Linked DNA regions of Sphingobium yanoikuyae. The main gene of each other region encodes a partner of the protein of the gene in region 3 in a complex. Links are inferred from orthologs where the notes say so. Each region holds a gene or a part of one and is shown on either strand. Other genes may lie near its edges.

Evidence for each region. Proteins that work in one complex are often made in the same cells at the same time.
Region 1: the proteins of dnaN (region 3) and dinB are in contact, whole or in part, in a solved structure (PDB 1OK7), measured with the Escherichia coli proteins. The link is inferred for Sphingobium yanoikuyae from one-to-one orthologs.
Region 2: the proteins of dnaN (region 3) and HH800_RS04720 are in contact, whole or in part, in a cryo-EM structure (PDB 8GIZ), measured with the Escherichia coli proteins. The link is inferred for Sphingobium yanoikuyae from one-to-one orthologs.

The regions. Positions count from the first base shown.
Region 1 is NZ_CP053021.1:4,394,540-4,397,925, reverse strand. Bases 1-2,814 are described here. They hold dinB (DNA polymerase IV), read left to right. Parts: upstream 1-765; coding sequence 766-1,863; downstream 1,864-2,814. Other genes in these bases: HH800_RS21205 (DUF1134 domain-containing protein), read right to left, coding at 1,867-2,670; HH800_RS21215 (YceD family protein), read left to right, coding at 172-717; HH800_RS21220 (ubiquinol-cytochrome C chaperone family protein), read left to right, coding at 1-175. Outside these bases: HH800_RS21195 (HU family DNA-binding protein), read left to right, coding at 3,193-3,386. UniProt on the Escherichia coli protein: Poorly processive, error-prone DNA polymerase involved in translesion repair and untargeted mutagenesis. Copies undamaged DNA at stalled replication forks, which arise in vivo from mismatched or misaligned primer ends.
Region 2 is NZ_CP053021.1:899,951-903,462, reverse strand. The notes cover bases 573-3,512. They hold HH800_RS04720 (DNA polymerase III subunit gamma/tau), read right to left. Parts: upstream 2,887-3,512; coding sequence 1,258-2,886; downstream 573-1,257. Other genes in these bases: blaSGM (SGM family class A beta-lactamase), read right to left, coding at 3,121-3,512; HH800_RS04725 (YbaB/EbfC family nucleoid-associated protein), read right to left, coding at 938-1,261; lon (endopeptidase La), read right to left, coding at 573-782. In the rest of the region: more of lon, read right to left, coding at 1-572. UniProt on the Escherichia coli protein: Part of the beta sliding clamp loading complex, which hydrolyzes ATP to load the beta clamp onto primed DNA to form the DNA replication pre-initiation complex.
Region 3 is NZ_CP053021.1:4,872,107-4,877,275, forward strand. Bases 1,386-4,220 are described here. They hold dnaN (DNA polymerase III subunit beta), read left to right. Parts: upstream 1,386-2,164; coding sequence 2,165-3,277; downstream 3,278-4,220. Other genes in these bases: HH800_RS23500 (hypothetical protein), read right to left, coding at 1,490-1,993; HH800_RS23510 (EAL domain-containing protein), read left to right, coding at 3,368-4,220. Outside these bases: 23S rRNA (adenine(2503)-C(2))-methyltransferase RlmN, read right to left, coding at 1-640; HH800_RS23495 (NYN domain-containing protein), read right to left, coding at 644-1,360; more of HH800_RS23510, read left to right, coding at 4,221-5,169. UniProt on the Escherichia coli protein: Confers DNA tethering and processivity to DNA polymerases and other proteins. Acts as a clamp, forming a ring around DNA (a reaction catalyzed by the clamp-loading complex) which diffuses in an ATP-independent manner freely and bidirectionally along dsDNA.

The DNA.
Region 1 (3,386 bases), 480 kb from region 3 along the record:
TCGTGCGGCCTTGACGGGGGAGGGCGATCTGGAGGATGCGCTGCGCCGAAACCTGTATCGCGGTGACGCCCCGTCGACGGACGCCCTGGCCCATGTCGAGGGCGCGCTGCGCGCGCGCTGGACAAGGCTGGCCTGCCTGACCCGCGACGCCTTGCTGGCTGGAGACCTTGGATGAGCGACATGATCGAATTTTCGCGCCCGGTGCGCGCCGACCAGCTGGGCAAGCTGGGTGACAGCCTGGTGACCATCAGCGCCGATGAGGGCGAGCGCGCCGCGCTGATGCGCCGTTTTGCGCTGTTGGCGCTCGACCGGCTGGAGGCGGATTATCGGCTGAGCGCGGAGGGCAGCACGATCCTGGCGCGCGGTCGGGTCCGCGCCGCCCTGGCCCAGCCCTGCGTCGCCACCGGCCTGCCGGTGCCCGAGACGATCGACACCGATTTCCTGCTGCGCTTCGTGCCCGAGAGCGGCGACCTGCCCGAGGGCGAGGAGTTGGAGCTGGACGCAGAGGATTGCGACACGATCGGCTATGACGGCAATGTCATCGACATGGGCGAAGCGGTGGCCGAGACGGTCGCGCTGGCGATGGAACCCTATCCGCGCGCGCCGGAGGCCGACAGCTATCTGCGCGAGGCCGGGGTGCTGACCGAGGATCAGGCCAGCCCCTTTGCCGCGCTGCTGGCCATGGCCAAGGATGAAAAGGGCAAGAAGAAGGGCTGACACGCCCGACTGTTTCCCTTTCGTTCCCATGGTGGCATAAGGCCGGCCATGGACGCCCCGCCGCCCGCGCTGCGCAAGATCATCCATATCGACATGGACGCCTTTTATGCGTCGGTCGAACAGCGCGACGATCCCAGCCTGCGCGGCAAGGCAATTGCCGTCGGTGGTGGCGGTCCGCGCGGCGTGGTCGCCACCTGCAGCTATGAAGCGCGAAAATTCGGCGTGCGATCGGCGATGCCGGGTGCAAGAGCGCGGCGGCTATGCCCAGACCTGCTGTTCGTGAAACCGCGCTTCGAGGTCTATCGCAGCGTATCTGCCCAGATCCGCGCGATCTTTGCGCGCTTCACCGACATGATCCAGCCGCTCTCGCTCGACGAGGCCTATCTGGACGTGACGCAGAACAAGCCGGGGATCGCATCGGCGACGCAGGTGGCGCGGGAAATCCGGCGACTGATCCAGGAAGAAACGGGCCTCACCGCATCGGCGGGCGTGTCCTACAACAAGCTGATCGCCAAGCTGGCGTCGGACCAGAACAAGCCCGACGGGCTGTGCGTGGTGCGGCCGGCGGAAGGCGCCGACTTCATGGCGCGCATGCCGGTGCGGCGGATTCACGGTATCGGCCCGGTCACCGCCGAACGGATGCACAAGCTGGGGATCGAGACCGGCGCCGACCTGCGCGATCGCGACCTGCCCTTCCTCCAGACCCATTTCGGCAGCAGCGCGCTCTTTTATTATCGCGCCGCGCGGGGTGAGGACGATCGGCCAGTGCATGAACGGCAGGAGCGCAAGTCGGTCAGCGTCGAGGACACCTTCTTCGAGGATCTTGTCGCCGAGGACGCCTTGCTGCGCGAGATCGAGCGGATAGCGGAAAGCCTGTGGGCCCGGATCGAGAAGGCGCAGGCCTATGGCCGGACCGTGGTGCTGAAGGTGAAGTTCGCCGATTTCCGCATCATCACCCGGTCGCGCAGCTTTGCCGCGCCGGTTCGATCGGTCGAACAATTGGTGGACGCTGGCTGTACGCTGCTGAAGGCGCAATTGCCGCTGCGCATGGGGGCCCGGCTGCTGGGCCTGGGCATCCATAATCTGGAAGGCGAGGGAGAAGCGGGGGAGAGCGGCGACGCGGGCGCCCAGCTCTCCCTGCTATGACCGTCAGAAGGGCAGCCAGGTCCGCTTTTCGCTGAACTTCATATAGCCCGCATTGACGCCGAGGCGATAACCGACGCCCAGGCGGATCGGGATCAGCACCACGCTGCCCCAGCGCAGATAGCTGGCGGTGAAGCCACCGACCAGATAGGCGGTGCCTTCGGCCGCCGGGAAGCGATGGTAGAGATCCTGGCTGTCATAGAGATTATAGACCAGGACGAAGGTGTTGGCGGCATTGCCACCGACGTCGAAGCCGATCGACGGGCCGGTCCAATAGACTTCGCGCTTGCCCTCGATCTTGTGGTTGAGCGTGCCCGAACCATAGCGCAGGCCGACCACGAAGGCGCCCGACGCCTCGCGCCCGGAAATATAGGCATTGGGCTGGCCCTGATCCTTGAGGATCTTCTCGATGATGCCGGCCAGGCCCTCGGCACCCTTGCCGAACACGCCTTCGGCCGCGCCGATCAGATCATCTTCCTGATAGGATTCGCCCGGTGCCATCGCGGCCGGCGGCGAATTGGAGGTGACCGGCGCGCCGGTGGCGGTGGCACCGCCGACAGCGGGGGCGGCATTATAGGTGCCGGAATCGGTCGAGCTGGCTGGCGGCGGCAGGCTGGAGTCGACGCCCGGATCGGTCGGCGTGCTGTTCTGGACCGGCGGCGGCGCAAGATCGGAATCGATCGCCGTGTTGGGATCGACCGTGCGGATCTGCGCGCTGGCGACCGGCGCCAGCAGGAGCCCGCCGAGTGCCGCCATCAGGGCACCCACCCGTGCGAAGCGGGCGCCCGTGCGCCCCATGCTGCCGATCATTACCCGATACTCCCCGAAGCCCGCTCTTGAAAACATCCGTCAGATTATCCGTCGCCAAGCTGAAACGACAATGAACGAACGCCCACCGGAGTCGATTCTAAGCCAGATTGAATCCGATTGTGCAAATCCGCATGAAAAATCGCACATTTGGACCGTTGCCATGGATCGAAGCCGTCGCTATAGCCCGTCGCCTAGCCACTGCCTCCCGGTTTCCGGTAGGCAAATTCGTGCGGAGACGTGGGTGAGTGGCTGAAACCAGCGGTTTGCTAAACCGTCGTAGCCTTAAGGGGCTACCGAGGGTTCGAATCCCTCCGTCTCCGCCACCTTTCCCTTGATAATGATCCGGCCGCTCAGGCCGCAACATCGGCCTTTGACCGGCCGGTTGGCATGCACGCATGCACAAAGCGTCTGAAACGCCGCATTAACCGCACTTTTAAGCGCAATCGGACGCTCAGGACCGATGGACCTTGGCTTTCGTGCCAGCTATGCAATGCGCGCCAACAACAAAGGAAAGTCTATTCCATGAACAACAGCGACCTCGCCGACAGCCTGGCTTCGGCCAACAACATCACCAAGGCCGATGCTCGCAAGCTGGTCGATGGCGTGTTCGCCGCGATCGCCGATGCTGCCGCGAAGGGCGAAGAAGTTTCGCTCAACGGCTTCGGCAAGTTCAAGGTCAAGGACACGCCCGCCCGCGAAGGCCGCAACCCTTCGAC
Region 2 (3,512 bases), 4.0 Mb from region 3 along the record:
TTGCTCAGCTTCGCCTTGGCGATCTTGTCGGCCAGTTCGGCAAGCTCGTCGCCTTCCTCGCCCTCGCCATTGCCCAGCTCGCGCTGGATCGCCTTGAGCTGCTCGTTCAGATAATATTCGCGCTGGGTCTTTTCCATCTGGCGCTTCACGCGGCCACGGATCTTCTTCTCGACCTGCAGCACGCCCAGCTCGCCTTCCATGAAGGCGAACACCATCTCCAGCCGCTTGACCGGATCGGGTTCGACCAGCAGCGACTGCTTGTCGGCGACCTTGACGTTGATGTTGGCGGCGACGGAATCGGCGAGGCGACCGGCATCGTCGATCTCGCGCAGCTGCACCGGCGTTTCGGCCGGCAGCTTCTTGTTGAGCTTGGCGTAATTCTCGAACTGCTCGGCCACCGAGCGCATCAGCGCAGCGGCTTCCGGACCTTCGGCGACGATCTCCTCGACCGGCGCGACCTCGGCGACCAGATAGCCCGCCTCGGCCGGCGCCAGATCGGCCAGCTGGGCGCGATGCTTGCCCTCGACCAGCACGCGCACCGTGCCGTCGGGCAGCTTGAGCAGTTGCAGCACCACCGACACCACGCCGGTGTCATACAGCGCGTCCTTGCCCGGATCATCCTCGGCCGGGTCGAGCTGGGACACCAGGAAGATTTCCTTATTGCCCTCCATCGCCGCTTCCAGCGCGGCGACGCTCTTGTCGCGACCGACGAAGAGCGGGACGATCATCTGCGGGAAGACGACGATGTCGCGCAGCGGCAGAAGGGGATATTGCGTAGTCATTCACTCTCCAGGGCCGGACTTGCGGCCCGTCATGCGGTTCATCGCCTTTATGGGGATGCCCGTCGCGTCAATCAATCAGCGATCACCATATTGCTGCAACGATGAACAAGGGCTTATCCGCCAGCGGCAGCCCCGGAACGGCAATGCGCGCCGGCTCAGAAGGGCAGCTTGAAGCCCGGCGGCAGCGGCAGGCCGGCGGTCATCTTGCCCATTTCGGTGTTGCTGACCTCGTCCGCCTTCTTGCGCGCATCGTTGAACGCGGCGGTGATAAGGTCTTCCAGCATCTGCTTTTCCGACGGTGCCAGCAGGCTGTCGTCGATCGACACGCCCAGGATGCGGCCCTTGGCCGACGCCTTCACCTTGACTAGGCCGCCACCGGCCGCGCCCTCGACTTCCAGCTTGTCCAGATTGTCCTGCGCGCGCTGCAGCTCTTCCTGCACGCGGCTGGCCATCCCCAATATTTCGTTCAGATCCTTCATGCTTCGGCACTCCATTGTTCCGGCTCGTCCGAATGGACCAGCTCGGCATCGGGGAAGGCGTCCATTGCCGCCTTGACCACCGGGGTTTCTAAAATTGCGGCGCGACTGTCGGCCAGCTGGCGCTGTTCATTGGCCAGCAGGGTCGGCTTGGCCTCCCCCTCGCCCTGCGTCACCGTCCAGGCGACGCCGGTCACCTCGCGCAGCGCCGGGATGATCCGGGTGGCGAAGTCGGGCGACAGGCTGGCCGTGCCGCGATACTCCAGCATCGGCGGATCATAGCGGATGATCCCCACGCAATCATGCATTTCCTGCGCCAGATGCCCCTTGCTCTTCTGCCAGAAGGCTTCGATCAGATCCTCGAAGGTGGCGGGCAGGCTGGACGCGGGTTCCGGCGCGGGCGCGGCGGCGGCGGCCGGCGCCTGGCCCGGCATCGCCGGCGCGGCCATCGGCACCCCGCCCTGCAGCATCCGGGCAAGGTCGCTGGGATCGGGCATGGTCGCGGCATGCATCACGCGCAGCAACGCCATCTCGCACGCCTCGATCGGCAGGGCGGCGGTCGCCACCTCGTCATGGCCCTTCAGCATCAGCTGCCACAGCCGATGCAGCGGGCCAAAGCCGATCTGCGACGCCCAGTCGGCCAGCGCGCCGCGTTCCTCGTCGGACTGGCCCGGCGTCGCAATGTCGCGCCCGGCCTTCACCAGCGTGACCGCATGCACCAGCTCCAGCAGGCCGCGCATCAGCGACAGCGGCTCGACCCCCAGCGCATATTGATCGCGCACCCCGCCCAGCAGCGCGGCGGTATCGCCCTCCAGCAGCAGGCCGAGCAGCCGGCGCGTCGAGCCGCGATCCGACAGGCCCAGCATCTCGCGCACCTGCGCCGCCGTAACCATCGGCTCGCCCTCGCCCATTTCGGCATGGGCGATCGCCTGGTCCAGAATCGACAGGCCGTCACGGGCGGAGCCCTCGGCCGCCTGCGCGATCAGCGATAGCGCATCGGGCTCGGCCGCGACCTGTTCGGCCTCGACCACATGGGCGAAATGGCCGGCCAGCATCTCGGCCGGGATGCGACGCAGGTCAAACCGCTGGCAGCGCGACAGCACCGTCACCGGCACCTTGTTCACCTCGGTCGTGGCGAACAGGAATTTCACATGGGCCGGCGGCTCCTCCAAGGTCTTGAGAAGCGCGTTGAACGCGTTCTTCGAGAGCATATGGACTTCGTCGATGATGTAGATCTTGTAGCGCGCCGACACAGCGGCATAGCGCACCGCCTCGATGATCTCGCGCACGTCGTCGACGCCGGTATGGCTGGCGGCATCCATTTCGACCACGTCGATATGCCGCCCCTCGGCAATCGCCATGCAGGGTTCGCACACGCCGCACGGGTCGATCGTCGGCCCGCCCTGCCCACCCGGGCCGATGCAGTTCAGCGCCTTGGCGATCAGCCGCGCGGTCGACGTCTTGCCGACTCCGCGCACGCCGGTCATCAGAAAGGCATGGGCGAGGCGGCCGCGCCGGATCGCATTGCCCAGCGTCTGGACCATGGCGTCCTGCCCGATCAGCTCGCGAAAGTTGCGCGGACGATATTTGCGCGCAAGCACGCGATAGGGCTGAGGGGAATCGGACATGCCTGTTTCCTAACCGTTCAGATGCGGCTTGTCGAAGCCCGTTCGGACCTTGCGAAGAGATGATGCTGTGCGGAAAGGTGGGAGCCGGAACGACCCGCAGAAAAATCGTTGTGGCTGCTTCCGTCAGGACCTGACCAGGTTGGCGACGACTACGTCCGCCCGACTCCCGGCCGGGCATATGGCGAACTCATGACAGGAAGGCAAGGGCTTCCATGCCCTTGCCATGCCATAAGCCTAGTTCAGCCCGCTCTTCTGCGCCTTGCTGACGAATTCCAGCGCCGAATGGGCGGCCTCGGCGATCGCTGCCTCGGCCTTCTTGTCGTCCACGGTCGGCCGGTCGAGATAGATGGCCAATATATATTCCTCGCCCGCGGGCGACTTCACCAGCGCGACGTCATTATAGGCGGTGCCGCAGCTGCCGGTCTTGCTGCCCGACGTCCAGCCTTCGGGCAGGCCCGCCTTGATCCTTTTGTCGCCGGTGGTGCTGGCATTCAGCCAGCCGCGCAGCCTGTCGGCATCGGCCGCAGCCATGTCGCGGAACAACAACCGTCCCATCAGCCCGGCCATCGCCGCCGGACTGGTCGTGTCGCGCGGATCGCCCGCAATATTCTCGTTCAACTCGGGTT
Region 3 (5,169 bases):
TATAGAGCGGCTCGCCCATGCCCATCATCACGATGTTGGTGAGCATGCGGCCGTCCGCCGTATATTGCGAATCCTCGTCCGTCTCGTCGTCATTGGCGCTGGCCATGCTGCCCTTGGGCCATTCGCCCAGCGCGTCGCGTGCCAGCATGACCTGGCCGACAATCTCGCCCGGCGTCAGGTTGCGCACCAGTCGCATCGTGCCGGTGTGGCAGAAGCTGCAATTGAGCGTGCAGCCGACCTGGCTCGACACGCACAAGGTGCCGCGGTCCGCATCGGGGATGAAGACCATCTCATAATCCTGGCCATCGTCCGAACGGAGCAGCCATTTGCGGGTGCCGTCGTTCGACACCTGCGCCTCCACCACCTGCGGCCGGCCGACGATGAAGCGTTCCGCCATCCACAGCCGCATCGGCTTGGCCAAGTCGGTCATCTTCTCGAAATCGGTTTCGCCGCGATGATAGAGCCAATGGAACAGCTGCTTGGACCGCAGCTTGGCTGCCTTCTGGTCGAGGCCGGCTTCTTCCAGCGCGCCCTTCATCTGGGCGCGGGTCAGGCCCAGCATGTCGACGCGTCCGTCCTCACGGGGCGTCACCGCGCGGGGCACGGGCACAGGGTCGATAAGGCCGGGAATTTGCATCATCACTTAGTTCGCCATTACTGCCTTGTCGAAGATGGTGCTTCTCACCCCATCGACATGTTCGATAAGATCATGGGCAGCAAAGCCACCCATCGTGTCCAATACCACATCGATGCCTTCTCGACGGGCCAATTTGGTCGCGGGCACGAAGTCGGCATCTGCCGCGACCAATATAATCTGGTTGACCTGCCGCTTGAAGGCCATTGCGGCAACGTCCAAGCCTAGTCGCATGTCCACGCCCTTTTGCGTGACATCCAGTTCAAAATCGGCATCGGTCGGGGAAAATTGCCCCGGATCGCGTAGCCAGGATTTCATCGCGTCGGCCTTTGGCCGCCACAAAAAGCTCTCGTTCAATCGGCCAAGCCTTAAAGCCACCTTGCGCATCGTCTGCAATTCGCGATGCACGCCTAACCGGAATAGTGCTTGCTCTGTCTTGGAAAGGTCAATCGACCTCTTGCTGACGGGCGAATGCAGTCTTTTGATCAGGGGCGGACAGTCGTAAAAGAAGATGCGATAGAGTTCGACTGTTTCTTCAGGCCGGAAATTCTGTGTGTCGATTGCCGCCAAGGTTGGCTTCGGGCCCAAGCGAATGGCAATATGCCAGGCAGACAAATAGATTAACCCGTAAGCGATAGCTTTCGGATTGCCGGCATCCAGATTAGGAAATGCATGTCGGAAGCGATGGAGGAAATATGCCCCATCCACGACAATTGCCGTTGCCATTCATCGGACCTGTAAAAAATTGTCCCCGGGAGCGGCCTTGAGTTAATATCTGCTCTTGCGAGCGCCTCAAGACGGCCTGCCGGGGACGTGATACAGTGTCATATACCTCATTTCGCCAAAAAATCAAGATCAGCGGAGTTTCGCGCACCCCAGCGCTGCTGCGTCGATCGCCGTTGCCGCGCCGCGCAGCGCATAGCTGTCGGCAAAGGCGCCACCCTTGGCCGATGTCGATTGCACGCTCATGCTGCTGGCGGAGCGCATCGCGGCGATGATCGCTGCATCGTCCTGCGGATTGGCGGCCCAGGCATCGGCCTGGCCCGCGACCAGCGCGAAACGGCGGTCGCCGACGCTGAGCGAGACCCGCGCATTGGCAGCACGCGGGCGGCTGAGGCGGAAATGGACCTGGCCGCGGACATGCTGGCGCGGCCAGGTGCCGACGGCGGCAAAGCCCTTGGGCGCATCGCCCGCGCGGCGCGGCGCCGGCATGGCGATGGCGTAGCAGCGCGGGCCGTTCTGACCGGCGCCGGGATCGCGAAACGCCCCCCAGCTTTCGAAAATGCCGAGCGAATCGCGCGCCATGGCCGGACTGGCAAGGATGACGAGCGGGATCAGCAAGGCGGGCAGGCGGCGCATGGTCCGGGCAAAGCGCATGCCATCGCCATTTGCAAGCCCGGCTTCGTTTCGAAAGCGCGTCGAGGTGCTTGCCGCCGCCGACATAGCGGTTATGAAGGACCATCCATCATTGCCGCCGGGATTCGACCGAATCCTCGCCATCGACGCAAAAAGAACGGACAGAACAGGGACATGAAGGCCACCATCGAACGCGCAACGCTCCTCAAGAGCCTCAGCCACGTCCAGTCGGTGGTCGAGCGGCGCAACACGATTCCGATCCTGTCCAACGTGCTGATCGAGGCATCGGCGGATGGCGCGATCAAGCTGATGGCGACCGATCTCGACCTGCAGGTCGTGGAAAGCGTGTCGGCCCAGGTCGAACAGGCCGGCGCCACCACCATTTCCGCCCACACGCTGTTCGACATCGCCCGCAAGCTGCCCGAAGGCAGCCAGGTGTCGCTGCAGGCGGCCGACGGCAAGATGCTGATCCAGGCCGGCCGCGCCCGCTTCAACCTGTCGACCCTGCCGCGTGACGACTTCCCGGTGATTGCCGAGGGCGACCTGCCGACCAGCTTCGAACTGCCGGCCGAAACGCTCAAGCAGATCATCGACAAGACGCGCTTCGCCATCTCGACCGAAGAGACGCGCTATTATCTGAACGGCATCTATTTCCACGTCTCGGACGAAGGCTCGCCGGTGCTCAAGGCCGCCGCGACCGACGGCCACCGTCTGGCCCGCGTCACCGTGCCGCGTCCCGACGGCGCCGATGGCATGCCGGGCATCATCATCCCCCGCAAGTGCATCGCCGAACTGCGCAAGCTGCTCGACGAGGTCGAGGGTTCGGTTCAGGTCAGCCTGTCGGCCAGCAAGATCCGCTTTGGCCTGGGCAGCGCAATCCTGACCAGCAAGCTGATCGACGGCACCTTCCCCGATTATAGCCGCGTCATTCCGACCGCGAACGACAAGCTGCTCAAGATCGACCCGCGCAGCTTCGAGGAAGGCGTGGACCGCGTTGCGACCATCGCCACCGAAAAGACTCGCGCGGTCAAGATGAGCCTCGACAAGGACAAGATCACCCTGTCGGTCACCAGCCCGGAAAATGGCACGGCGGCCGAAGAAGTGCCCGGCGCGTTCCAGGGCGAAGGCTTCGATATCGGCTTCAACGCCCGTTATCTGCTCGACATCCTTGGCCAGATCGACACCGACATCGTCGAACTGCACCTAGCCGATGCGGCCGCACCGACGCTGATCCGCGAAAATGATCGCAGCCCGGCGCTTTACGTTCTGATGCCGATGCGCGTCTGACCGGTCTTGCCGGGAGATCGCTGAATATCAGGGAATCTCCCGGACCCGGCGGGTAATCGCTTCTCAAGCTTTGTCGGTTAGACGATCGGCATGGCTATTGTCCGCAAAACAGATACTGATGCGCCCGCCAGGACCGCGAGCCTGCTGGTTTCGCTGGGTCTGGCCGAAAGCGGCACGGAAGTCGCCGCCAACTGGCTGTCGCGCAGCTTCACTCATGTCGCCGCCCTGTGGCCACTGATGCTGCTGGCCAAGCTGTGCGTTGCGGCGCTGCTCGGCATGCTTTCCTTCACCCGGCCGGAACATGGCGCCCTGCTGTGCGGCGTGGTGCTGATCGACGGCCTGCTGATGCTGGTGCCGCGCTGGGCGCTGTTCCGCAATCTGCGACCCCATGTCCAGAACTGGCTGATGCTGCCCGCGCTCTTCTGCTCGGGCTTAAGTTTCAGCCTGTGGCTGGCGCATGGCAATGGCGTGGCGATGCCGTCCGCCGTGCCGGAAATGGCGATCGCGCTGCTGGCGGTCTGCATCGTCGGCGATCGGCGCCTGCTGGGGCTCAGCTATTTCATGGGGGCGCTGCTGGTGGCCGGCATCGCCCATGCGGGCATGGTGCATCTGGGGCTGCTGGCCAGTTGCCTGGCGGTGATGGCGATCGCCACCCTGCGGCAGGCGGCGGCGGATCGTGAACGGGCGATCGAACAGCATCGGCAGGATCTCAAGGCGCAGCGTTCCGATCGGCTGCTGGAGGAATATGAACAGTCCGGCCGCGGCTGGTTCTGGGAAACCGATCGTCACGGCCACATCACCTATATCTCCGCCACCCTGGCCGAACCGCTGGGCGTGGAAGCGGGCAGCCTGATCGGCCGGTCGCTGACCGACATCATTCAGCAGGGTGACCGGCAACAGGGCGATGGCGAGCGAACGCTGGGCTTCCACCTCTCGGCCCGCACCGGCTTTGCCGACATCGCCGTGCGGGCCGCGATCGCGCGCGAGGAACGCTGGTGGTCGATCTCGGGCGAACCGGTGTTCAACGAATATGGCCAGTTCCACGGCTTCCGCGGATCGGGCACCGACCTGACCGAAATGCGGCGCAGCCAGGCGGAAGTGACGCGCCTGGCCCAATATGATTCGCTGACCGGCCTCGCCAACCGCGTGCAGATGTTGCAGGCGCTGGAGCAGGCAGTGCTCGGCTCGCGGGGCAAGCAGGGCGAATGCGCGCTGATGATGCTCGACCTCGACCGGTTCAAGAGTGTCAACGACACGCTCGGCCATCCGGCCGGCGACGCGCTGCTACGTCAGGTCAGCCAGCGCCTCCAGCGCGTGGTCGGCAATCAGGGGCTGGTCGGGCGCCAGGGCGGCGACGAGTTCAAGGTGCTGGTGCATGGCCGCCATGACCGCAACCGGCTCGGCCTGCTGGCGCAGGCGATCATCAGCGCCCTGTCGCAACCCTATTCGATCGAGGGCACGGGCGTGGTGATCGGCGTGTCGATCGGCATTTCCTTCTGCCCCGAAGACGGCGTCACCGCCGATGCCCTGATCCGCAATGCCGACCTCGCCCTCTACAAGGCGAAGGGCGATGGGCGCGGCGTATATCGCTTCTATTCGGCCGACATGCATGCCGATGCGGAGGATCGCCGCCAGCTCGAACAGGATCTGCGCCATGCGCTGACGGCGGACGGCCTGCACCTCGTCTATCAGCCGATCGTCAGTTCGACGACCGAGCGCATCACCGGCTATGAGGCGCTGCTGCGCTGGGATCATCCGGTGCGGGGCGCCATCTCGCCGGCCTTGTTCGTCCCCATTGCGGAGGATAGCGGCCTGATCGCGCCGATCGGCGAATGGGTGATGCGCACCGCCTGCCGCGACGCCGCCCAGTGGGACGCCGGCATCCGCGTTGC